4 regions of the Neobacillus sp. GCM10027624 genome follow, and region 3 is predicted to be linked to each of the others. Evidence: riboswitches for the same ligand, from Rfam matches in the RefSeq annotation. Region 3 holds a riboswitch; each other region holds the start of a gene.
The links. Region 3 has a riboswitch for cobalamin ahead of ACFQZ9_RS09470 (ABC transporter substrate-binding protein). Riboswitches for the same ligand answer to the same signal wherever they lie in the genome.

Region 1 (6,170 bases), on a different contig from region 3:
AATATGGTGTGACGCTTTGTGTTATGTTTCTTGGCGGAGTGTATTTTAGTGAGGTACAAAATGCTAATACCGGCTGGATTATTTTTGGATATGTGATTGGAGCAGTGATCGGCTATTTTATTGCAGAAATGGTTCTGCAAAAAACATGGCGCGTGTTCAGCCTTAGACGATTAAAGGGGTTGGTTGTTTTTTCAGCCATATTTGCAGTGTTAATCCTGGGGGTTAAGACACTAGGAGTCTATGAAAAACGAGTACCGAACCAAACAGAAATTCAAAACGTTTTAATTACGGATAACCCATACCTTTTTAGGAGCCAATATTCATCAACTGAAAAATTTCGTGTACCAGAACCATTGAAAGAAGAAGCAAATATTGAATCGGTTCGAAACCTCCATAAGCAAATTATTGCGAATGAGAAGCTAAATAAGGGGCATATCTCTGAGCAGACACAGGATTTGTTTTTACGATATCAATTGAAAAACGGAAAATATGTAACTCGAGAATACAGGGTGGATAAGCGTCTTTACGCGGATCTATTCAAAACAATTAACGAATCGAAAGAATATAAACTTGCGACGAATGAGATTTTTAAAATCAATGTGAATCAAATCAGATCGATTCGTATTAGTACGAATGGACCGGTTGGCAAAGAGGCCGCTTTTGCCGATCCAATCGAGATCAAGGAGGCTATTTCGCTCTTACGGTCCGATATATTAGCGGAATCCTATGAGGACAATCTTTATTACCAAGACCGAGGTTCCGGGATTGAAGTGGATATGGGGAAAAACAGAAATATTTATTTCACTTTGAGACCGTCCTTTGTAAATTTTACAGAGTGGTTAAAGAAACAGAAACAACTGGAAAGGGTGACAATAACGAACAAGGATATTTCAAAAATCCTGGTCGTAAAGAAGGATTACTCTAATGCATTTGATTCAGAAGAACCGATTCCACAGCTGGAAAAGGATGAAAATTCGCTAAAAAGCACGAACAAGCAAGAAATTGAACTTGCGCTGCAAAGGGCAGGAAGTCATCCTCAAAAGGATTATACTGTCGTTTTTTACTATAAGAGGGGTAACTACAAAGAGGTATTATTTTTCGATGAAGCACATGCGCCAGATTTTGTAAAAGAACATTTCAGATAATGGCACTTCTTCTCATAAAGGGGGTGGGGTCTTGGGCTCCATTGATTTTAATCAAATATTTAGAGAGTACTCACAGCGCCTGCACTATATCGCTTATTCCTACACCAAGGATCGATTTATTGCTGAGGATATTGTTCAGGAGGCATTTTTGAAGGCCTATAAGAAACTGGATACAGTAGAAGATTCGAATAAATTGGGTGCCTGGTTGTCCGCCATTACAGCCAGGACCGCGATTGATTTTTTACGAGTGGAAAAACGAAAGGGCTTGATGCTCGTTGACCCTGCGACTATGGAGCCGGTCATCGGGCTGGAACGGTCCGGGGAAAATCTCGAGGAAGAGGTTGGAATCCGTCTCTTTAAAGAAGAGGTAAATGAGACGATGGGCTGTTTATCAAAGGAATTTCAGGAAGTGCTGATCTTGAAAATCCATTATGGTTTAAAAGAAAATGAGATTGCCTGCCTGCTAAATCTTAAAGCAGCTACCGTTAAGACCCGTCTGTATCGGGCCCGAAAGCAACTGAAGCATGCATACGCTGAAAAAGTATCAGCTTAATCTATGGGAAACGAGCCTGCCACTCATTAGAAGGGCAGGCTCATTTTTTAATGAGAATAATATTTTTTTAGAAGATTGCGGGTTTCCTGGAGTAATACCGCTTTTTCATCCGGGTGAACCCCCTCAATTAACCGGGCAGCCATGACAGGTATGGTCCATTTTTCGAGGTCTTCTAAAGTTAATAATGTTTGTTCCCGATATTCTTCAAGATAATAAGTGCAAAATCTGTTTCGGACTCGCTCGAGTGAGGCCCTCACAAAAGCTGGCATGTTTTTAGGCAAATAAGCATGTTTTAAAATGATATAAGTTCGCGCAATATCTCCAATAGGGTTGCCGCAAGCTGCAGTCATCCAATCAATCACTTTAACTTGATTCTTGGAGACTAGTATATTGTCGGGGTGAAAGTCGCCATGGCAGACCTGATGACCTTCAGGCAGTTGTTTCAAAAAATCACAAATCGCTTGCTTTTCTTCTGGGGTTAATAAATTGGTGTGTTGAATATTTCTTGTGAGGTAAGTCGTTTGTTTCGGAAGGGCTGCGCCATCTTTTTTATGAATTTGCTGGTGTAATTGTGAAAAAAGTTTTGCCCTGCCTCGGATGGCAAAGGGATTCCTTGTAAGCTGTTTTGTCAGACTGTTTCCATTTATTTTTTCATAGATAATTGCTTTCTTACCATCTATTTCTGTTTTCCCATTTACGAGAGGGGAAGGCAGCTGTAAATCTTGAATCAATATATTAGATTGATATTCTTCATCTACTAGACTTTCCGGAATTTGCAGATCAAAAAGTTTGATGACCTCATTTTCTCCCCATTCATACACTTCCGCTGTGTTTCCACGCCCAATCAATTTCCCTAATGCCATGGATTATCACCTTATTTTTTTAGATAAATATTACCAATATATAGAAGCGAAAACAATTAAACTTGAAAAAATAATTCTATTACTATATATTGATTTTAATGAGAATTAAAACAACTACATATTGTGTTAGCCTTAAGTTAGGATGCCAAACGGCTTAAAAGGGAATCTGGTGAGAATCCAGAGCTGCCCCCGCAACTGTAAATGCAGACGAAATGAGCGATGACCACTGTATAAGTTTCTTGTGAAAACAGGTGCTTATACGGGAAGGGCTCAGAGTAGGGAGAAGCATGAGTCAGGAGACCTGTCCTAATTTGAGATGTTTCACTTCCTCGGGGATTGGGAGCTGGAACGGTGGCAAATTAGGTCAAGGAAGGCATGCTTTCTTGAATCCTCTTTTCTGTTGTCGTTTCATCCGCTCGAATCCGCCCCGAGCGGATTTTTTTATTGGCCAGTTTCAGCGCCTAGCCCCTCGAGGTTGCTTCGGCCCTGACGATGAAGTCAAAGAACGACTTCACCGTCAGGTCCTCCAGCACTTGTCGGGGCTGACCAAGGCGCTTACACTTTTCTATTTTTAGGAGGAATTTTTCAATGATCACGAAAGAATACGTTTTCGAGGTAATCCAGCAGGCAGCAGAGCAATATAGTCTTGATACTGCAGAACTCGTTCAAAAAATACAAGATGCACCGGAAAAAGAACAAACTCAGCAAGCTCTTATGTACGCTCTCAATCGGATTGCGATGGATCAGCCCAATTGGACATTTGTTGCTGCACGATTGTATTTGCAGGAATTATATAGGGAGGCAGCACGTAATCGTGGTTATTCACAGGAGGAACAATATGGTGACTTTTATCAGTTAATTAGGACTTTAACGGAAAAAGGGATCTATTCTAGTGAACTATTGGATTCTTATGGGCAGGGTGAGATCGAGCAGCTGGGCAGAGAAATCATACCTGAACGCGATCACTTGTTTAACTACATAGGATTATTTTTATTGGCCGATCGATATTTAGCCAAGGATTATGAGCGAAATTTGTATGAGCTTCCGCAGGAAAGGTTCATGGTCATTGCGATGACATTGATGCAAAAAGAGCAGCCCCACCGACGATTAGCTTTGGTCAAAGAAGCCTACTGGGCAATGAGCAATCTTTATATGACCGTGGCAACACCAACCTTGTCCAACGCGGGAAAAAGCTTTGGTCAGCTGTCTTCCTGTTTTATTGATACCGTTGACGATTCGCTTGATGGGATTTATTTAAACAATTGGGACAGTGCCAGATTAAGTAAGGATGGCGGCGGAATTGGAATTTACTTTGGCAAGGTGCGCGCCCTTGGCTCCGATATTAAAGGGTTTAAAGGCAATTCGTCAGGGGTTGTGCCGTGGATCCGGCTGATCAATGATACAGCGGTCAGCGTTGACCAGTTAGGCCAAAGGCAGGGGGCCATCGCGGTTTATCTCGATATTTTTCATAAGGATATTATGAATGGATTTCTTGATTTAAAGACAAATAATGGCGACGAGCGGCGCAAAGCTCATGATATTTTTACAGGAGTCGCGATCCCAGATTTATTTATGAAAAAGCTTGAAGAAGTCGACGAGAATGGTAGAAGTATTGGACAGTGGTGCACGTTCTGTCCGCATCAAGTGAAGCAGATAATGGGCTGGAAGGACGAGTTTGGCCAGCCTCTTGGCTTGGAGGATTTTTACGATGAGGAGGACAAGCTTTATTTCACCGAAAAATATGAGGAAGCTGTCCGGAATCCGCTTCTTCCGCGCAAAACTTATCGGGCAATGGAAATTATGGCCCGGATTATGGTCTCGCAGCTGGAAACCGGGACTCCTTATATGTTCTATCGAGATGAGGTGAACAGGCAAAATCCAAATAAGCACCTTCTTGGGGCGGGGCGAACTTCTATTTATTGCAGTAATTTGTGCACGGAAATTGCGCAAAACATGTCTGCCTCTAGGGTCGTTAATGAGCATGTTGATGAGGATGGAAATATTGTCATTGTCCGTAGACCTGGTGATTTCGTGGTTTGTAATCTATCGTCTATTAATCTGGCAAAGGCGGTGCCAGCGGATGTATTGGAACGGCTGATACCGATTCAGGTCCGGATGCTGGATAATGTGATTGATTTAAATACGATTGCGGTCGGGCAGGCTCAGCTAACGAACCAAAAGTTTCGTGGAATTGGGCTGGGGACCTTTGGATGGCACCACCTGCTAGCCTTGAAAAAACTTCATTGGGAATCGGAGGATGCGGTCGGGTTAGCTGATGAGCTATACGAGGAAATTGCTTATTACACGATTCGTTCTTCGGTTGAGCTTGCTAAAGAAAAAGGGGCCTACAGCAAGTTTGAGGGTTCGGAGTGGCAGACTGGTGCGTACTTTGAACGAAAAAAATATGTGAAGGATCGCTGGCTTTCATTGAAGCAGGAGGTTTCGAGGTTCGGGGTTCGCAATGGCTGGTTAATGGCGGTTGCTCCTAATTCTTCGACGGCTAAAATTGGCGGATCCACGGATGGAATTGATCCAATTTATTCTGTAGAGTACGCGGAGGAAAAGAAAAACTTTAAGTTCAAGGTAACGGCTCCAGATTTGGATCATGTGACGTATGAGTATTTCCGCCGGGCCCGGCATGACTTGGATCAGGTCTGGAGTATTAAGCAAAACGCTGCCCGCCAGCGCCATATCGACCAAGCGATCAGTTTTAATCTGTATGTTCGTCATGATATTAAGGCACGGGAGTTACTAAATCTTCATCTGGAGGCATGGAAGCAGGGGCTGAAAACTACTTATTATGTCCGGAGTACGTCTCAAGCTGAGATTGAGGAGTGCGAAGCGTGTCATAGCTAGGGGAAATAGACTTTTTTATACGGGTTAAGGACAAAATTGCTGGGAAGGCGAAGGAAAATGTCCTTCAAAAGCTAAATGAAGTACAAAATCAGCGGAGAGCCGAATGGAAACGTCCTTCAAAAGCCGAATGAAGGACAAAATCAGGCAAGAGACCGAGAAAATGTCCTTCAAAAGCCGAATGAAGGACAAAATTATACAAGAGACCGAGAAAATGTCCTTCAAAAGCCGAATGAAGGACAAAATTATACAAGAGACCGAGAAAATGTCCTTCAAAGGCCGAATGAAGGACAAAATCAGGCAAGAGACCGAGAAAATGTCCTTCAAAAGCCGAATGAAGGACAAAATTATACAAGAGACCGAGAAAATGTCCTTCAAAAGCCGAATGAAGGACAAAATTATACAAGAGACCGAGAAAATGACCTTCAAAACCGAATGAAGGACAAAATCATACAAGAGACCGAGAAAATGTCCTTCAAAAACCGAATGAAGGACAAAATCATACAAGAGGACAAAGAAAATGTCCATCAAAAGCCGAATGAAGGACAAAATCATACAAAAGGACTGAGAAAATGTCCTTCAAGCAACTCGTAAATTACAAAACTACCTAAATGACCCGAAATTATTTTTCAAGGAGGCCTTCAAAATGAATACACAACTGCCACTAAAAAAAATAAAACTACTAAACCCGGAGCATCCAAATAAATCAACAGGAATCATCAATGGAAAATCCTCCGGTCTGCTGAACTGGAATGA
Region 2 (6,170 bases), on a different contig from region 3:
CGACCTAGTTCCCGACGAAGAAGTCACAAGCCTAAACATCCCCAACAGCATGCCGCTCGTCTACGAACTCGACGACCAACTAAAACCCATCCGCCACTACTACCTGTGCGACGAAGGCGAAGCCACGGAAGACCACATTCCACGACACATCGACCTCAATGACCCCGAAAACTGTGAATGGATCGGGTAATTGGATTCGACAAAAAACGGGTGGTGACAGGCACCACCCGTTTTTTGTCGAACATACAACTTACCTCTAGCGTATCGCCGCCCTTAATTTTCGGTTTTCTTTCCTAGCTAAGGCAGTATCGAATAGTTGTTTTTCTTCTTCACTTTCCGGGAATACGCCCGGAACTGGAATCGGTTTTCCCTCTTGATTGACTGCCACCATCGTCAAAAAAGATTCGGTTGTTAAGGTCTTTTTATTTGTGATAAGGTTGTGCGCTGTTACCTTTACGTACACCTCCATTGAACTTCTCCCGGTATACGTAACAAACGCCTCTAATGTCAATGCATCCCCTACCTTGGCGGAAGATAGAAAATCCACCGAGTCAATCGATGCCGTCACAACCGCACAATTCGCATGCTTCATCGCTGCAATTGCCGCAATCTCATCAATATACGCAAGCACCTTCCCGCCAAAAATCGTATCCAAATGATTCGTATCCGGCGGAAAAACTAGACGCGTCTGAATCGTCCTTGAATTCTGTATCGGTAATTTTTCCAGGGTCACGAAAACCCCACCCCCTCATCATTCTTTCGATAGAATTCGGGTGGTGACAGGCACCGCCCGAATTTTGTCGAATCACTTAAACCATTCTAACACAGTCATTCGTTCACGGACCAAATGTGTGGCTTCTACCATATTTTTCAGGGATTGGATGGTTTCTTCGGTTCCTCTGGTTTTCAGGCCGCAGTCGGGGTTGATCCAGAATTGGGCTGGGTCAAGGGCTGCTAGGCCGCCGGCGATGACGTCGACAATTTCTTCACATGAAGGTATTCTTGGGCTATGTATGTCATATACCCCCAAGCCAATTCCTTTATGGTAGGCATGTTGATGGAATGTCGAGATTAGCTCTCCATGACTCCGTGAAGTTTCAATCGAAATGACATCCGCATCCAGTTGATCGATAGGTTCAATAAAATCATGAAAGTCACAATAACACATATGGGTATGAATTTGTGTCGTATCCGCTACCGTCGAGGTCGTTACCCGGAAAGCTTTTACCGCCCATTCTAAATAGTGTTCCCAAGCAGATTTCTTCAGTGGCAGCCCCTCGCGAAGTGCCGGTTCATCCACCTGAATCATGTTAATCCCTGCCGTCTCAAGGGCTTCCACTTCTTTTCTCAGCGCAAGAGCAATTTGAAAAGCAACCTCTGAGCGCTGCAGATCGTCGCGAACAAACGACCAATTCAGAATCGTGACAGGCCCTGTAATCATGCCCTTGACTGGTTTTTCCGTAAGCGACTGGGCATACACACTTTCTTTAACCGTCATCGGTTGCAAAAACTCCACATCACCGTAAATCACGGGCGGCTTCACACAACGCGAGCCATAGGATTGAACCCATCCGTTTTCCGTGAACGTAAATCCGCCTAATTTTTCTCCAAAAAACTCAACCATATCCGTGCGCTCGAATTCGCCATGAACGAGTACATCCAAGCCCATTTCTTCTTGGATTCCAATCCATTTCCCCATCTCCGCTTGAATATACGAATCATATTGTTCCGTCGACCATTCTCCCTTGCGCCATTTTCTCCGTGCTTGACGTACTTCCAAAGTTTGCGGAAAGCTTCCAATTGTCGTAGTCGGCAGCAGCGGCAGCTTCCAACACTTTTGTTTTTCGCGACGTTCTTCAAAGGTAGCAGCCCGCTCAACCTGCTGAGACCAGACGCGCGACACCTCTTCCTGAACTTCCTCACAGTTTCTTGCTGGGGATTGGTTCAAACGTTTGAGTGCCCCTTCGCTTAACGCGAACGCCTCACCTTTAATACCGTCACGAACACTTTCAACCAGACAGTGTACTTCCAATAACTTTTCATCCGCAAAAGCTAAAGCCTCTTTTATAACTGGGTCTAACTTCCCTTCATGCTGAATCGTAACTGGCACATGCAATAAGCTCGACGAAGGCTGCAACCATAATCGTTCCTGAGGGACAATCTTTTTGATCGCATCAACTAAATTTCTTTTTTCAGAAAGATGTGCACGCCAAATATTTCGACCATCAATCACCCCAGCAGCAAGGACTTTATCCTTTGGAAATCCAAACGTAGCGAGGGCCTGCAGATTCCTTTCCAAACCATGGACAAAATCCAGTCCAATCCCCGCAACCGGTAAATCGATAACGTCCTGATACCATTCAACCGCATCAAAATAGGTTTGCAGCATAATCCGCAGCTGTGGCGCAGCTTCCTGCAGTTGTTTGTAAATATAAGCAACAGTTTTCATTTCATCTTTTGTGATAGAGGTAACCAAAATTGGTTCATCTAGCTGTACCCATTCTACCCCCTCTTCCGCCAGCTCTTGTAAAATTTGTGCGTACAACGGGACAATCTGTAAAATAAGTGCAGGCAATTGTTTCGGCTCATATCCCTTTGATAGCTTTAAGAACGTGTAAGGTCCGACTAGGACTGACTTTCCATGAATTCCAAGTTTGTCCCGAGCTTCCCGGTAGGCTTGCAGCGGCCTATTTTCGGTTAAGGTAGGTATAACTTCCCCGAGCTCCGGAACAATGTAATGGTAATTCGTGTTAAACCATTTTGTCATTTCACAGGCGACCGCTTTTTCACTGCCGCGGGCCATTGCAAAATAGGTTGAAAGTGGAACGGGCCCTTGACCTTCATAACTATACCTTTTCGGCACGCAGCCAAACATTACGGCTAGGTCTAGCATATGATCATAAAAAGTAAAATCCCCGACAGGAATCCACTCGATTCCTAGATTTTTTTGCTTTTGCAGGTGGTGGAGGCGAATTTCTTCTATTTGCTTAAGAAACTCTGATTCTCCTAATTTCCCGGTCCAAAATCCTTCTAAAGCCTTTTTCCATTCACGTTTTTCCCCAATGCGCGGGTACCCTAGATTACTGCTTTTCATCTTAATTCCTCCTACTCTTTTTGAAAAATAACATAGTGTTCGCGCAGCGTTACTTATAGCCGACATTTTGACTCGCCTCGCACCTATTTCTGTCGCCTATCGACCTTTTCGGAGACACATTCCCCAGATCAGTGGGCCATTTTTGTCTTCAACCCCAGAAAGCTATTTTTTAAAAATAAAAAAAGGCATCTCTAACGTTCCAATAGAAAGTTAGAAATGCCTAATATCGATAGCGACATACGTCGCCCTGTTATCAGCAGCAGCCAATCTAACACCTCCCTATTTCCCGTAGGTCTTCAGCGTTGTCGAAACAGGCAGGTCTCCTGACTTAAGGATCATCACCAGCCGCATACCTTCCCAATCATCTCGATCAGTGGCAAAAAACTGCGTTGATTTCCCTTTTACAGTGGCGGGACCGTGTCGGACTTGCACCGAGCTTCCCTTTTCATCCTTGAAACCAAGCTTCAAGGAACCTGTTCCCACTTATTCAATTAAACAAGTACTCTACCATCATAATGCAAATCATCCAAAAATTGCAATTTTTAATGAGATTCTAATCCATGATTTTTCAGGTTTCTTAATATAATAAATCACTCTCGAATCAAGGAGGAAAATAAATATGGACAAGAGATTGCGGGAAATCCAGCAGCGGATTACACAGGAACACAAAGACCTCGGTAAGTTCGTACAGCATGTCCTTGACGAGTTCGACAAAAAAGCAGATGAACATCGCCGTCTGAGTTCCTCAAACGCCTTAGCCGGAATCAAAACCTCCGGAATCGCAGAAAAAGCCTTCTACGACACCGTAAACGAAACAAAAAAATGGGTCCTCGACGTCCTTGAACGCACCATCCAAGACTTCGAACACTCCGGTGACAAACACTGGAACAAAAACTTCAAAGACGGGGTCAGGGAGTAAATAGCTTTCGACAAAATTCGGGTGGTGACAGGCACCACTCGAATTTTGTCGAAACACCACACACCTACATAAATAGGCGTATATACTTTGTGATTAGGCGGATACTGTTAAAGGAAAAGGAGGTTCGATTGATGGACGCACAAAGAGCTCAAGATATTGCCAATTCAACTACGATGGCAAATGTTATGTATAACGGAACTCGGATTTATATCGAGCATGTTGACCAACAAAATGGCACTGCTACTATTCATCCTTTAGATCAGCCTAATCAAAAGCAAAGCGTTTCTGTATCAAGCCTAATGGAATCTTAATAAAAAAGTGCAAACTTCTAGAAGTTTGCACTTTTTTATTTTAAAGATCTCTCTTATTGCGTCAAATCCACCGAATACTTTGCAAATCCTCCATCGGATGGCCCAATATATTTAATATTCGGGAATTGTCCAAGGTATTTTTGTGCAATCGGTGAGGATTCAAACACTGGAACGGCTGAACCGCTAAATTTCGCGAAAGACCAGTTTTGGTCGGCAGTTGGATTCAGCGGTTTATGCGCCTGAATATAATTGGTTACAATCTGCCGGTTTTCATCTGGTGCCTTTAACACAATCTCACCTTGACTAACTCCAGGGAAGGTCGCACTCGAAGCACGATAATTGTTGGTGGCAACAATAAACTTCTGGTCGGCCGCAACCAGCTTCCCTTGATAGGCCAAATTAACGATTCGACTTGAGCCCGCATTCACCACATTCCCATTTACATCATACTTCGCAGGTTTGGTTACATCAATTTGATATTGCACACCGTCAATTACATCAAAGTTAAACGATGGAAAATCCGGATTAATTAACGGCTGCTCGCCGCCGGCAGGATTGAGTTGATTAAATTGCCCCGCGCTCATTTCTAGCCATTCTTTCAACTGGGCACCGGTTACTATTTTTGCTTGGAGTGTATTCGGATACAAATACAAATCTGCAACATTTTTGATGGCCAGTTTTCCAGCTGGGATATCGGTATAATACGTCGGACCGCCACGACCGCCTGCTTTAAATGGCGCTGCCGCAGAAAGAATCGGGATCCCCGCATATTTTTGGTCCTTTAATGCACCCGCCACATATTCAGCTTGGGCATTATTGACAATTTGAACAGACGGATCGTCCTTAACGAGGGCAAAATAGCTATAGATTGGAGCGGTTGTTTCCCCAACAGGCTGATTAACGTAGTTGGTTGTCGCCTCATGCTCTTGTCTAATCGCCTTCATTATTGACTCGTCGGTTTGAACAAGAGATTTCCCTGCAGGGTCAACAATTGGCCGTAAAGCCGCTTTACTGTCAACTACTTTCCACTTACCTCGTTTTTTCTGCAGCTGCAGATCAATCACGCCAAGATGGCTGCCAAAGGCTCCGGCCATGACCACCGGTTTCCCGTTGATGGTCCCCTTTTCAAGATTGGTATTCGGTAGGTCCTTGTAGATTGGACCTGGGAAGGTGTTATGCTGATGTCCGGTAAATACGGCATCAATACCCTTGACCTGTGTTATGTAGTAACCGGCATTTTCCATTCCGGGCTGATAGGGCTCCCCGCTAATTCCCGTGTGAGCAAGGGCGACAATCACATCCGCTCCCTGCTTTTTCATCTGCGGAACATATTTTTTTGCCGTCTCCACAATCGATCTTGTTTCCACTTTTCCTTCTAAATTAGATTTATCCCATTCCATAATTTGTGGCGGAACAAAACCGATGACACCGACTTTAAGGCTTTGCTTTTTACCGCGCTCATCGACAACCTTCTTTTTCAAAATCACATATGGTTTAAAATACGGCCCCTCAGTTCCCGCCTTTACAATATTAGCGCTGACCACTGGCATTTTTGCATCATTCAAGGTTTCCTTTAAAAAATCCAATCCGTAATTAAATTCATGGTTTCCAAGCGTAGTCGCATCATACCCCAATAGATTAAACGACCGGTAAACAGGATGGACTTCACCAGGTTTTAGCCCCTTTACTCTGGCCATGTAATCGCCCAATGGATTTCCCTGAATCTCATCACCATTGTCAAACAGCATGGAGTTTTTCACTTCACTCCGTGCCTGTTTAATCAGAGTGGCGGTCTTTGCCAGCCCAACCTTGTCATCGAGTTTGGTCTGATAATAATCATAATTCG
Region 3 (6,170 bases):
ATAAGGAACAATCGAAAACATCGGAACAAAATTCCAAACCAAATACTAGTACTGCAGTAGTGAAGAAAACAACAACTTCTAGCCCAACTAAAAAAACAAATACATCTACGACCAAAACAGCAGAAAAAACAACAAAACCGTCTTCCCCCAAGCCGGAAGTACAAAAGCCTATTTCGACTGTAACGATGTCTATCGTTGGCCCTAAAGATCGCGGAACCATTATGGCTGCTTCTAAGATAAGCATTAAGGAAGGGGACACGGTATTAAAGGTTTTGTTGTCCGGTGCACAGAATAAGGGCGTTGCTGTAGATTATAAGGGCAGTGGTGCAACGGCATATATTGAAGGAATTGACAATTATTATGAGTTTGATTATGGACCAAAAAGCGGCTGGACTTGTAAGAAGAATGGCATTACGATTCCAAAAAGTGCTGGGGTCATAACCGTAAAAGCTGGCGACCGAATTGACTGGATTTATACAGAAGATTACGCGGAGAAAAATAAATGAGTCATCGTTTTGTGCGATACCATCCACTTGTTTCATTCCTATATTATATAGGTGCTCTATCTCTCTTCATTCTTATGCTCCATCCAATCTTTTTAGGGGCAGCATTATTCGTGGTATTGCTGATAAACTACAGGCATGACCGGTACCAAGGATTGAAACGGTGGTGGATTTTTCTTTTTTCAACGTTTCTATTAATGCTAGTATTAAATCCATTATTTAATGAAAGAGGCCGGCATCTTTTATTTGAAATCCATCACCATCGTGTTACATTAGAAGCGATTAGCTTCGGCGGAATGAATGCCTTATCGATTATCTGTGTGATAGCGATTTTTATTTCTTATAATATTGTCATGACGCCCAATAAGCTTTTGTACTTATTCTCGAAATTTTTACCACAGTTTGCAATTTTGCTCATGCTCACGCTTCGTTTTATTCCGTTAATGAGAAGAAGATTAGAAGAAATCTCCACCATTCAACGAAGTAAAGGGGTTTTGCTGACTACCGGAACGTGGAAATATAGGGTAAAGACAGGCATGCTCTATATTCAAACCTTGCTTACCTTTTCATTAGAAGAAGCGATTCAGACAGCAGATTCAATGGAAGCGCGCGGCTATGGTACACGTTCCCGTTCTTCTTACGAATATTTTACATTTCGAAAAAAGGATTTTTTTGTCCTTTTATTTTTAATTATCCTTTATGCAGTGATTATTTTGGGGCGAATCAGGGGTTATGGATATTTAACCGTTTATCCCATCATGGAGTCTTGGGGCTTATCTCCACTAGATTTCCAAACCCTCATTTTCTATCTATTGTTTTTAAGTTTTCCAATTTGGATTGAAGCAGGTGGAAAGTTCCAATGGCGTTTATCGAATTAAACAAATTAACCTTTACTTACCCGGATTGTATAAACCCTGCCATCAGAAATCTTTCCCTTTCGATTGATAAAGGTCAATTTGTCGTTTTATTTGGCGCTTCAGGGTCTGGAAAAAGCACCCTGTTAAAATTACTAAAGAAAGAAATTCAACCCCATGGAATGCTTGAAGGTGATATTTTCATTAACGGTAAGTTGGTTCAAGAGCCGTCACCTGATACAAAGGAAATTGGCTTTGTCTTTCAAGATCCTGAAAATCAGGTTGTGGCAGATGATGTCCTTCATGAAATGGTTTTCGGTCTCGAAAATATCGGACTGCCGACAAATGAAATGAGAAGCCGTGTTGCGGAGATGGTTCATTTTTTCGGGGCTGAAGCATTATTAGACAAAAAAACGCATGAACTCTCGGGCGGGAAAAAGCAGCAAATTAATCTTGCTTCCGTTCTCCTTATGCAGCCGGATATTTTGCTTTTAGATGAACCGACGGCACAGCTGGACCCGGTCAGTACAAGGGAATTTCTTGATATGATCAAACGGCTGAATGAGGAATTTGGCATGACCATTATTATGGCTGAACACCGTCTGGAGGAAGTGCTGCCGTTAGCGGACCAATTGGTCATGATGGAAAGTGGCGAAATGATTGCGAAGGGGGACCCGAGGGAGGTTCTAACTCAAGTTTGGAACTCAGCTAATAGGACTTACGTGCCGACAATTCCTTCTCTCTTTTTTAATATGAAGGGCACCGGGATGGTCCCTTTAACGGTAAAAGAAGGTAGAAGTTGGGTTCAAAGTGAGACTTTCTTTAAAAACACTATTGTGCCTGTAAAAAATAAGGCAAGCCGAAACGAGTTATTGATTAACGCGAAAAATATTTTATTCCATTATGAAAAGAAAAAAGAATTGATTCTAAATGAACTTGATTTTACCCTTGCAAAAGGGGAATTTTATGCGTTAATGGGTGGGAATGGTTCCGGAAAATCCACCTTATTAAAGCTATTAGCTGGTTTAATCAAACCGGATAGTGGCAAGATTTTTTTCGAAACTAAACCCTTGAAAGCCTGGAAACAGAAAGAGATTTCAAAAAAAATTGGGTATTTACCACAAAATCCGAAGTTATTTTTCCTTCAGGATACAGTTCGGAAAGAAATGAATTACATCTTAGAACAGTGGGGATTCAAACATGATCAAGAAGTGCAGTCACTTTTAGGAGTATTGAAAATCACTGATTTGCTTGACAGTCATCCTTATGATCTAAGCGGTGGTGAGCTTCAAAAAGCAGCGCTCGCCTGTTTATTGTTAAGGAAGCCTGAGGTACTTTTCTTAGACGAACCCACAAAGGGGTTAGACCCGATTTCTAAAGAAAATTTGGCTAAAATCCTTACCGATTTGAATTTGCAAGGAATCACAATTCTAATGTCCACACATGATGTTGAGTTTGCAGCCCAACACGCTACAAAATGCGGAATGATGTTCCAAGGCAAAATTACTGCCGAGGGTACAGCGGAACAATTCTTTAAAGGGAATTTCTTTTATACAACAATGGTGCAAAGGCTGTTTCGCAACCTCCCTAATCAGCATGTGCTCACCATCCAGGAGGCACTGCAATGCGTACTACAAAGGTCTTAGCATTCGGTTCATTCCTGTGTTTCTTTTTTGGACTATTATTTTTAGCAGTAAAGTGGGACGATCATTATTTGGCAATGAGCTTTGCCATCTTACTTCTTTCCTTTGGGTTATTATTATTTCGATTTGAAAGACGAAAAGTGGAACCGAGGGAATTAGTATTGCTATCGGTTTTAGCCTCCATTGCGGCCGTAGGCAGAATTCCATTTGCTTCGATCCCAAGTGTACAGCCAACGACATTTGTGATTATGATGTCAGGCTTTGTTTTCGGCGCTGAAAGCGGCTTTATTATCGGGGCGGTTGCGGCCCTCGCCTCTAACATGATTCTCGGTCAAGGACCCTGGACACCCTGGCAGATGGCTGCATGGGGCCTTGTCGGATTGACGGCCGGACTTTTCCGAAAAACGAAGCTCATGAATTGGAAGTGGGGAAGAGTTTTGTTTGGTGTGGTCTGGGGGTTTTTATTTGGCTGGATTATGAACCTCTGGGGATTTCTCTCCTTTTCTCAATCGGGGACTACAATGACATTGAAGGCATTTCTTACTTATTTCGCTGGAAGTGCACTGTTTGATTTCATGCACGCTGTGTCGAATGTTTTCTTTCTTCTTGTTTTTGGTACTGGGTGGGTAAAAATTTTGCGCAGATTTAAGCGGAAATATGGTCTTCTTGAATAAAATTAATGGGCAAGCGGGTTCCGCTTGCCTTTGCATTTAATAAGGAACTAAATCGATAAAATAAAAACAATTTTGATTCGTATGAGGGTCGGTTTTTTCCGTAATCTCATTGGAAAGTTTAAAGTTAACCGGTTTCGAAAATAATGGTCCGTCAAAAACAAAGGTATGAAATTCTCCATTTTCGCCGCAATGATCCACTCCGTGTGGGAGATCCTGTAAAAATTTCTCGTCGATTACTCTGCCTGTAAAAGATGAATCCAAGCGATTCCCATTAACACAGGTTACAACAGTTTTAAACCCAGAATTTAAAAATTCAGCAATTAACCGTTTAGAATCTTCCCCCCAAACCGGAAAAATTGCATTGAGGGAGTGGTTCCTTACCATTTTTTCACGGTAATCTTTAATATCCTGAAGGTGAATATCCCCAAACATGATATCGGTGATTCCGTCCTTTACGATTTGTTGGAAGGCGTCCCCCATCCTTTGTTGATAGATTTCATTCGTCCGATTCTCGGGAAGATACACTTTTCTAAGCGGCAGCCCAAGAGAAAGTGCTTGCTGCTCTAATAATTTCTCCCGGACGCCATGTGCATTTGTCCGATAATCTTCCTCAGAAATAGTGGTTAATAACGAGTCAATCTCCCATTCGCCTGAACGAATCAAGCGATACAGGGCAAGTGTCGAATCTTTTCCACCACTAAAAGATACTACAATTCTTTTTTTCAAGCTATTTCACCTCTTTACTTAGGATAATAGGAATGTAAGATGAAAACAATGGAGATTTTTCCAAAATTATATACAAACTATTTTGTGATACTATATAATGAATCTATCATAAAAAATATAAAAAAGAATTAGGTGCTAAAATCTTTTAAAGATTTTAAGCTTAAAAGGGAAGTTGGTGCAAAACCAACGCGGTCCCGCCACTGTAAATGAGAGCAACCTATAAAATGTCACTGTCTTATTGATGGGAAGGCATAGGAAGCGATGATCATGAGCCAGGAAACCTGCCTAATTTCGAAGTGCGCCAAAAACCTACGAGGATAGGGAGGTGTGGAAGGATAGACTCCTTTTACTTTTCTAGAGTAATTGAATCTAATCAAACCAACATCTCCATTACAAGTGGGGATGTTTTTTTGTTTGGTGCAAAACCATATTTTTATTGATAAAAGAATCATCACAGACTTAAAAGCAGGAGGAAGAAACATGAAAAAATGGTATTCGCTTTTGTTAGCAATGATGTTAATCATAGGGGTATTAGCAGGTTGCGCTGAAAAACAGGATCAAGGAAAAGAAAACAAGAATGCAGCTGGTGAAAAGCAATCAGAACAAGTCGCTTTCCCGGTCACGATTAAAGATGCATTAGGGGATAAGGTTGTCATTGAAAAGAAGCCCGAAAGAATTGTCTCTCTCATTCCTAGTAATACAGAGATTGTTTATGCTCTAGGACTTGGAAAAGAAGTGGTTGGAGTTTCCGATTTTGATAATTACCCAGAAGAAGTAGCGAAAAAAGAAAAAGTGGGTGGTCAAGAGATAAATGTAGAAAAAATCATCTCTTTAAAGCCGAATTTAGTGTTAGCCCATGAATCCGCAGCAAATATTGAAAAAACAGCGCTGCAGCAATTAAGAGATGCAGGGATTAAGGTTTTAGTTGTAAAAAATGCCGATCATTTTGAGCAAGTGTATGACACCATTGACATGATTGGTAAAGCTACAGGAGAAACCGATAAAGCTCCTGTTTTGATAAAAGGCATGAAGGATAAGCTTGCATCCATTCAATCAAAAACCAAAGAAATTAAAGACAAGAAAAAAGTGCTAATTGAAGTATCACCGGCACCAGAAATCTATACAGCTGGAAAAAACACTTTTATGGATGAAATGCTGGGGATGATTAATGCGGATAATATCGCAAAAGATCAAAATGGCTGGGTGAAAATTGATGAAGAGGCCATGGTTAAACGAAATCCTGATGTGATTGTCACAACATATGGATATTATGTGAAAAATCCAGCTGCTAAAGTTTTAAAGCAAAAAGGCTGGGAAAATGTCAATGCTGTGAAAAATAAACAGGTTTTGGATGTGAATTCTGATAAAGTAAACCGCCCTGGTCCAAGGATTGTTGAAGGAGTAGAGGATCTTGCAAAGGCCATCTATCCGGAAGTTTTTAAATAATAAATATTTTGCCTACTTTACGGCAGGAGTTTTCATGATTTTTGCCGTTTTATTTGGAATTTCGACGGGTACGGTATCCGTTCCGATCCTTTCCATTATTAAAATCATTAGTTCAACACTTTTCGGAATCCATTATTTTGAGCAAGTGGACCCGATGTATCAGAGTATTGTCATGAACATAAGACTGCCCAGGGTAATCTTATCAGGATTAGTAGGAGCAGCACTAGCGATCAGCGGTGCTGCCTTTCAAGGTCTGCTTCGAAACCCATTAGCTGATCCTTATACATTAGGTGTATCATCCGGGGCATCACTTGGTGCCGTTTT
Region 4 (6,170 bases), on a different contig from region 3:
TCTGGCTTTATTTGCCCCGCTTTGAATCATTTGAACATCGGCAACGACTTTTTTTCCGCTGCGAATTGAATGTATTCCAGCCTGGATGGCATCCGGATGAAAAAGTACGCTTTTTCCCAATTCAAAGTCGGCGGATGCATGAATAATCCGCTGAACAATCGGATATTGCTCCTCAGTAAAGGGATGCTCACCAATTTCTTCAGTAATCATTTCAAAACTTCTTCCTTCAATTTGCTCTGGCTGAATCGTTAATGGTTTAAATTCGGTATGAAAATCCATTTCCTTCACTCCTTTTAAAATGTAGGTTTTAATTTTAATTGGCCAATTGTGGAACAATCTTTTTATGTAGTTCTTGAACCACATCTGAAAAATTAGAATAGACCGTCCCATAATTGATTTTTGGACGTCCAATCATGATAACTTCTATCCCAAGATCCTTTGCCGCTTCAACTTTTTCATCAACCGACCCGACCTTGCCGCTCTCCTTGGTAATCATTAAGGTTACACCATATTGTTTATAAAGCGCTTGGTCAAACTCCTTAGTAAACGGGCCTTGAATCGCGACAATATTTTTTTGCGGCAGCCCGAGCTGTTCGCATTTTTCCATATTATCAACCCGTGGCAGCATACGAGCGATTAGCCGAATATCCGGTTTTCCTAATAATTTCTCCGTAAAAATCTGGAGTGTTTTGCTTCCCGTAGTCAGCATCACCACTCCTTTTTTGCTTGCAGCAATTTCGGCTGCTTCGTCGTAGCTTTCTACAACCGTCATCTTCTCGTATTGAAAGATTTGGGATTCACGCTCATAACGAATGTAAGGGACACCCGCTTGTTTTGCCGCATTTATCGCATTTTTGGATGCCTCTTCCGCAAAAGGGTGACTCGCATCGACGACCGCTTGAATTCCTTTAGTTTCAATCAAGCTCACCATTTTATCGTCCGTTAATCTTCCTGTTTGGACAGAAATACCTGATTCCCCAAGTTCATGTGCAGCATTGTCGGTTACAACGGTAGCAAGGAGATCATAGCCATCTTTCATGATTTCTAAAGCCAGTGCTCGGGCATCACTTGTACCAGCTAATACTAAAATCATCTTCGTTCTCCTGCCTTTTGTACTTCGTGTTCATGATGATGGTCATGATCGTGATGATGGTGATCATGGTCATGGTCATGATGATGGTGATGATGAACATACTCCATTGCATTCACACGATATTGGCAGGTATCACAGTTCATTTTCACTTCGTCCTGAAGAGCTTCTTCTACACGGTCAACTAGAATATTCTGCAATTTAGGGTGATAGCCAAAATACCCTGCCAATTTAAATTCAACATCTGGATATTGTTGTTGAAATGGCACCACCATCTCTTCTAATCGTTTGATTAAAATTCCCGTGAACAAAAAGTATGGCAAAATAATAACTTTCTTCGCACCAAGCTTTAAGCACCTACCAATTCCTTCATCTACAAGAGGATTGGTTACCCCCATGAAAGCCGGTTCAACAATTTGGTAGTTGGTTTTTTCCCACAGTAATCTAGAAATCTTGTATAAATCGCTATTAGCATCCGGGTCACTTCCGCCACGTCCTAACAGTAGTACAGCCGTATCGGGATCAGGTTGATTCAGATTCTCGCCAATTTCGATTAATCTCGTTTTTAAGATTTCAAACGTTTCCTCATGAACACCAATAGGTCGGCCATAGGTAAACTGTACTACCGGATATTTTTTCTTTGCCTCATCGATAGCAGCTGGAATATGAATTTTGGAATGTCCTGCTTGCAAAAGCATAATCGGAATGACCACAATATGGTCGGCCCCTTTTTCGACACATACATCAATTCCCTGATTTACTGTAGGTTTTTCAAATTCCAAAAAACTCGTCTGAACGAGGATGCTCTTGTCCCAATAACTTCTCATTGATTCTATAAACTGACGAACTTGATCATTTCCTTCGCGATCCTTACTTCCATGACCTACAAATAAAATTGCTTTCAAAATATTTTCTCCCCTTTGTTTAAAGAATGGACCCCTAGATTTCCAAATCTATTCTCCGCATACCGCTTCTTCAATTTTGATTTTCGGTGTAATATCTTGATAGGTGAAGCCTTGAACCTGCTTTACACGTTTAAAGAATTTATAGAAGCGCTCATTTGGATGAGCCTTTTGCTTGTATTCTTGAACAATCCTTTCAACCAAGCCGACTATTTCATCAGGTCCAATTCCTTCCGCGACGATTTGACCTGGGTGTGCACTTCTTCCGACTGTTTTTGCCCCTAAAAATAAATCAAAGGCACCATTACGGTATACAAGACCGATATCTTCTTTTACCGCTCCGTAACATGCCATGCCACAGCCGTTTACCCCGAGTTTTAATTCCTTAGGAAGTTCCATTCCTCCAAGCCTTTCATGCAGTTCCTCGGCATATGGAATCGAGTCCTTCTTTTCGCCATCACAAAAATCGCAGGCTTTTACACTTAAAACATCGCCAATCGGAGAAATCAAAAAGTTTGCATCTTTTAATTTCTGCACAATTTCATCTGGCTGGGAGGTTAGAATCTGCAGTTTAATAGAATGATCCGGCGTGTATTCCATCACACCTTCTTCCCCCGTGATTTCGGCTAGAGTAAGCATCTGTTTTTGCGTAAATTTTTTATTTGTGACACCAGGACTTACTGCCAATTCAAAAATAGACTGGATGGGCTGATTAACAATAGGAGAAATGTTTTCACCCACGCCAGTAATCAATTGTAGTGCTTCTTCTGCCAATGCTCTCGAGGTTTCTATGTCAGACAGTAATACGGGATCCTTCTTTTTTAGTTTTACATTATCAGTTTGTTCCAGCGCCCATGGTTCAGCTTCTTTTTGTAAACGCTGATGCGGTTTTAAGGGCTGAATAGCCTGATTTAATGTATATTTCCGTTGATAACCGCGCGGGGTAACCATTAAGTCATCATAGAAAAAAGTAGAAGAGTTTCCAATGATCACAGTGGTTAACATCCCAATTTCATGGTCAAGCATGTCTTGTAAATTGGTCATTACAATATTTTGACTGTCTCGGTACGCACTTTTCACTAATCCTACCGGGGTTTCCGGCAAGCGATATTTTAATAGAATCCTTTGCGCTTCAACGATTTGTCTTGTTCTTCTCCCGCTTTTTGGATTGTAAAGAGCGATTACAAAATCCGCTTGTGCAGCTGCTTCAATTCTTTTCTCAATTAATTTCCACGGTGTTAAATGGTCACTTAAACTAATGGTGCAAGCATCATGCATGATTGGAGCTCCTAGTAAAGCCGCACAGGAGTTAATGGCGGAAATTCCTGGTATGACTTCGACTTCCACCCCTGAATCCTTTTTCCACCCTTTTTCAATCAATACTTCATAAACGAGTCCTGCCATTCCATAAACACCGGCATCACCACTCGAAATCACGGCTACTTTCTTTCCCTGTTCTGCTTGTTTGAGCGCTTCTTGAGCCCTGCTTACTTCTTCTGTCATTCCCGTACTAATAAGTTGTTGCCCTGTTAATAACCCCTTGATTAAATCCACATATGTTTTATATCCAATGATGATATCGCTTTCTTGTATTGCTTCTCGTGCTCGTTCGGTTATATGTTTGTAATCTCCCGGGCCAAAACCGATAACCAACAATTTCCCTTTCATCCTGATCTTCCTCCTTTCCATAATTCAAGACCTAGAAATCGTTCAATCTAATTCATGACACTGTCTTTTTTACAGGCTTTACGATTCCTTCAATGCATTCTGAATTCTCCGGTTGTTTAAATCCTTCCCCATCAAATTGATAAATGATATGATCTTGCATTAAGGCTCCACCTAATAGATGTTGCTTAACAATTCTACTGCCTACTTCCGGTGTAACATCCTTGTACCAGGTTCCATCCGGATAAACAACGGCAACTGGAGCATCCTTGCATCTACCATTGCATCTTGTTCTTGTTGTATGTATGAATGCGTCCAAATCCAGATTGCTAATCTCGTTGCGAATGGCCACTGTTGCTTCCTCCCCCCCTTTTCTCATGCAGCTGCTGCCGTTACAAATAAGTACATGGTGTTTCGTTCCATTTAAATTCCAGGTCGTCATAAAACACTCTCCCTTTGATTTTTAAGACAAAAAAGCACCCCTATGAATATAGGGGTGCAGATTAAATACACACAATAAAGTATAATGTTGGTATTTTTCAGCACTACTACCTATATTCCCGTAGGTTTCATGAAGCAAATAGGACAAGGCAGGTCTCCTGACTCAGGTTCATCATTTCATTACGTCTTCCCGAAAAAACTTCAGTGACATTTGCAATGAAACTCCTCATAACAGTGGCGGGTACCGTGACGGATTCTAACCGTACTTCCCTTTTAAGCGCTGTTTTAGCGCACCTTTTCCTATTACTATTCAATTTTTATAAAAAACTTTTTCCCTTTATTTCACAAAAGAGGTTGTAATAAAAAAGATATTAATTTTTATTTTGATTGTTTAAGGACATTTTTTATAATAGACTATCAATCACCCTATATCAAGTTTTCCAAGGATTTTTTTAGCAAAATTTTCTCAAAATAGATATATTATCCTAAAAAAACATCAATAAATTTCCGATGATTATAATTGGATGGATAAATTTTCACAAAAAAAACAAAAAAGTTTTATGGAATAGAAGAATTATTTTGGAGGTTTTTTTTCATGAGTTTCTATGAAAATAAGTCTTTCGATTTGCAGCATAGCGGAAAGTACGTGAAGAAAAGTTTCGTGTGGAGTCGAATTTTTTGAAAATCTTTCATAATAGTAGTGTACATGTCTGGCTATATCGATTCTTGCTTCATAATCAAAATGGTAAAAATCAACAATCGGAGCATGTAAACCTTCTCCTAACGGGATTAGCGTCCCCACAACAACTTCCCCATTTTCAGGAGGGATTGCAAGCGGGTCACACACAAGTACATCAATTGTTTTTTCTGTTAAAATATCAACTACAACAAAGAAACGATCATTATATTTATAGCCAACATAATAGAATTTAGGGATTGCCTTCCAATATTCCCTTAACCATGATTCAATCACAGGTCCCCTATCCAACCCTCGATCCTTTTCAGCTAAATATTCAGCAATGCAGCTTTCACTATAATTGTAGTTGGCATCATACACAATTCGCCACCAAAATAAATTATGCAGCAAAATATCTTTTTTCTCTTCCCTCGTTTTAAGTTCTTCTACATATTCCTCTAAAAAGGGAGCAACCTCATGAAAATAGGCATCTAGCGTAAAGTCCATAAAATCGCTAAAGGTATCCAACATCTTTTCCCTTAACTCCTCAGAAACAGGATAATCCGGCCGAAAACTTTTTGTATTTGTTCCTGACTGTGCAAACTCAATAATCTTCTCCACAGTTTTCATCTCCATCATGTAAACCAATCCTTTCAATAAAATAGATCTTTTAAATCCACGCTAAAACCATCTAAAAATTTCGATGTAACTGTTCCGCGCTCCGTTTTCAAATCGTGCTGGTCATACATACCTTCACTATTAAGAGAATAAACCGTTACAGAATTCAGCATTGGATTAACAATCCAATACTCTTTGACACCGTAATTCATGTAAATATTTAATTTGGTAATTAAATCATGGGATTGATTAGAGGGGCTTAATATTTCGACAAGGAGGTTGGGAACTCCAATATAGCGTGCTTCTGTAAAACCACTTTTATCACATATAACACTGAGATCTGGGATAACAATGTTCGTTCCTTCCACCCCTTCCTTATTTAATTCGATATCAAATGGGGCATGAAATACCTCACAAGGCTTCCCTTCCAAGAAATGATCCAATTTGATAAGAAGTTTTCTTGATAATCGTTGATGTTTTGTCGTAGGGGAAGGTGACATATAGACAAATCTGTCAATATATTCTAAAATTCCCTCTGAATTTTCTCGAATTTTAAAATAATCCTCTACAGGTATAGAATCATTCCGATATAGGGTCATGATTTACCACTCCTTTTACTTTTCTAGCAAAGATGGTTTGCCGTCCCTCTTGTTCATTTTCCTCAAATAAAAGCACTTTCCAGCCTCGAAATTCTTCTAGCAGCTCTTGAGGCTCTAGTTTATATTGTTTTGATATCCCCTGATTCTCGTTTTGCGATTTAAGATAATAGGTTTCAAAA

Region 1: linked by a shared signal. The riboswitch ahead of ACFQZ9_RS10965 (ribonucleoside-diphosphate reductase subunit alpha) and the one ahead of ACFQZ9_RS09470 (ABC transporter substrate-binding protein) in region 3 are both predicted to bind cobalamin.
Region 2: linked by a shared signal. The riboswitch ahead of metE (5-methyltetrahydropteroyltriglutamate--homocysteine S-methyltransferase) and the one ahead of ACFQZ9_RS09470 (ABC transporter substrate-binding protein) in region 3 are both predicted to bind cobalamin.
Region 4: linked by a shared signal. The riboswitch ahead of ACFQZ9_RS27715 ((2Fe-2S) ferredoxin domain-containing protein) and the one ahead of ACFQZ9_RS09470 (ABC transporter substrate-binding protein) in region 3 are both predicted to bind cobalamin.

Annotation. Positions count from the first base shown of each region.
Region 1 covers NZ_JBHTHD010000006.1:92,228-98,397, forward strand. Annotated here, with positions in the region: gene ACFQZ9_RS10950 (multidrug ABC transporter permease) at 1-1,145, shown strand, start outside; gene ACFQZ9_RS10955 (RNA polymerase sigma factor) at 1,177-1,698, shown strand; gene ACFQZ9_RS10960 (phosphotransferase family protein) at 1,746-2,561, opposite strand; cobalamin riboswitch at 2,685-2,884, shown strand; gene ACFQZ9_RS10965 (ribonucleoside-diphosphate reductase subunit alpha) at 3,150-5,417, shown strand; gene ACFQZ9_RS10970 (hypothetical protein) at 5,493-6,008, shown strand; gene ACFQZ9_RS10975 (ribonucleotide-diphosphate reductase subunit beta) at 6,061-6,170, shown strand, end outside.
Region 2 covers NZ_JBHTHD010000010.1:66,607-72,776, reverse strand. Annotated here, with positions in the region: gene gpmA (2,3-diphosphoglycerate-dependent phosphoglycerate mutase) at 1-190, shown strand, start outside; gene ACFQZ9_RS14795 (acyl-CoA thioesterase) at 257-727, opposite strand; gene metE (5-methyltetrahydropteroyltriglutamate--homocysteine S-methyltransferase) at 806-3,094, opposite strand; cobalamin riboswitch at 3,391-3,586, opposite strand; gene ACFQZ9_RS14785 (hypothetical protein) at 3,714-4,013, shown strand; gene ACFQZ9_RS14780 (small acid-soluble spore protein H) at 4,145-4,324, shown strand; gene ACFQZ9_RS14775 (bifunctional 2',3'-cyclic-nucleotide 2'-phosphodiesterase/3'-nucleotidase) at 4,378-6,170, opposite strand, start outside.
Region 3 covers NZ_JBHTHD010000003.1:884,472-890,641, forward strand. Annotated here, with positions in the region: gene ACFQZ9_RS09445 (DUF4430 domain-containing protein) at 1-506, shown strand, start outside; gene ACFQZ9_RS09450 (energy-coupling factor transporter transmembrane component T) at 503-1,381, shown strand; gene ACFQZ9_RS09455 (ABC transporter ATP-binding protein) at 1,363-3,003, shown strand; gene ACFQZ9_RS09460 (ECF transporter S component) at 2,982-3,674, shown strand; gene ACFQZ9_RS09465 (Dph6-related ATP pyrophosphatase) at 3,711-4,400, opposite strand; cobalamin riboswitch at 4,514-4,703, shown strand; gene ACFQZ9_RS09470 (ABC transporter substrate-binding protein) at 4,881-5,846, shown strand; gene ACFQZ9_RS09475 (FecCD family ABC transporter permease) at 5,812-6,170, shown strand, end outside.
Region 4 covers NZ_JBHTHD010000023.1:153,359-159,528, forward strand. Annotated here, with positions in the region: gene ACFQZ9_RS27695 (precorrin-8X methylmutase) at 1-279, opposite strand, end outside; gene cobK (precorrin-6A/cobalt-precorrin-6A reductase) at 314-1,093, opposite strand; gene ACFQZ9_RS27705 (sirohydrochlorin chelatase) at 1,090-1,995, opposite strand; gene cobJ (precorrin-3B C(17)-methyltransferase) at 2,044-3,660, opposite strand; gene ACFQZ9_RS27715 ((2Fe-2S) ferredoxin domain-containing protein) at 3,713-4,099, opposite strand; cobalamin riboswitch at 4,230-4,411, opposite strand; gene ACFQZ9_RS27720 (hypothetical protein) at 4,673-5,395, opposite strand; gene ACFQZ9_RS27725 (Uma2 family endonuclease) at 5,428-5,991, opposite strand; gene ACFQZ9_RS27730 (class I SAM-dependent methyltransferase) at 5,972-6,170, opposite strand, start outside.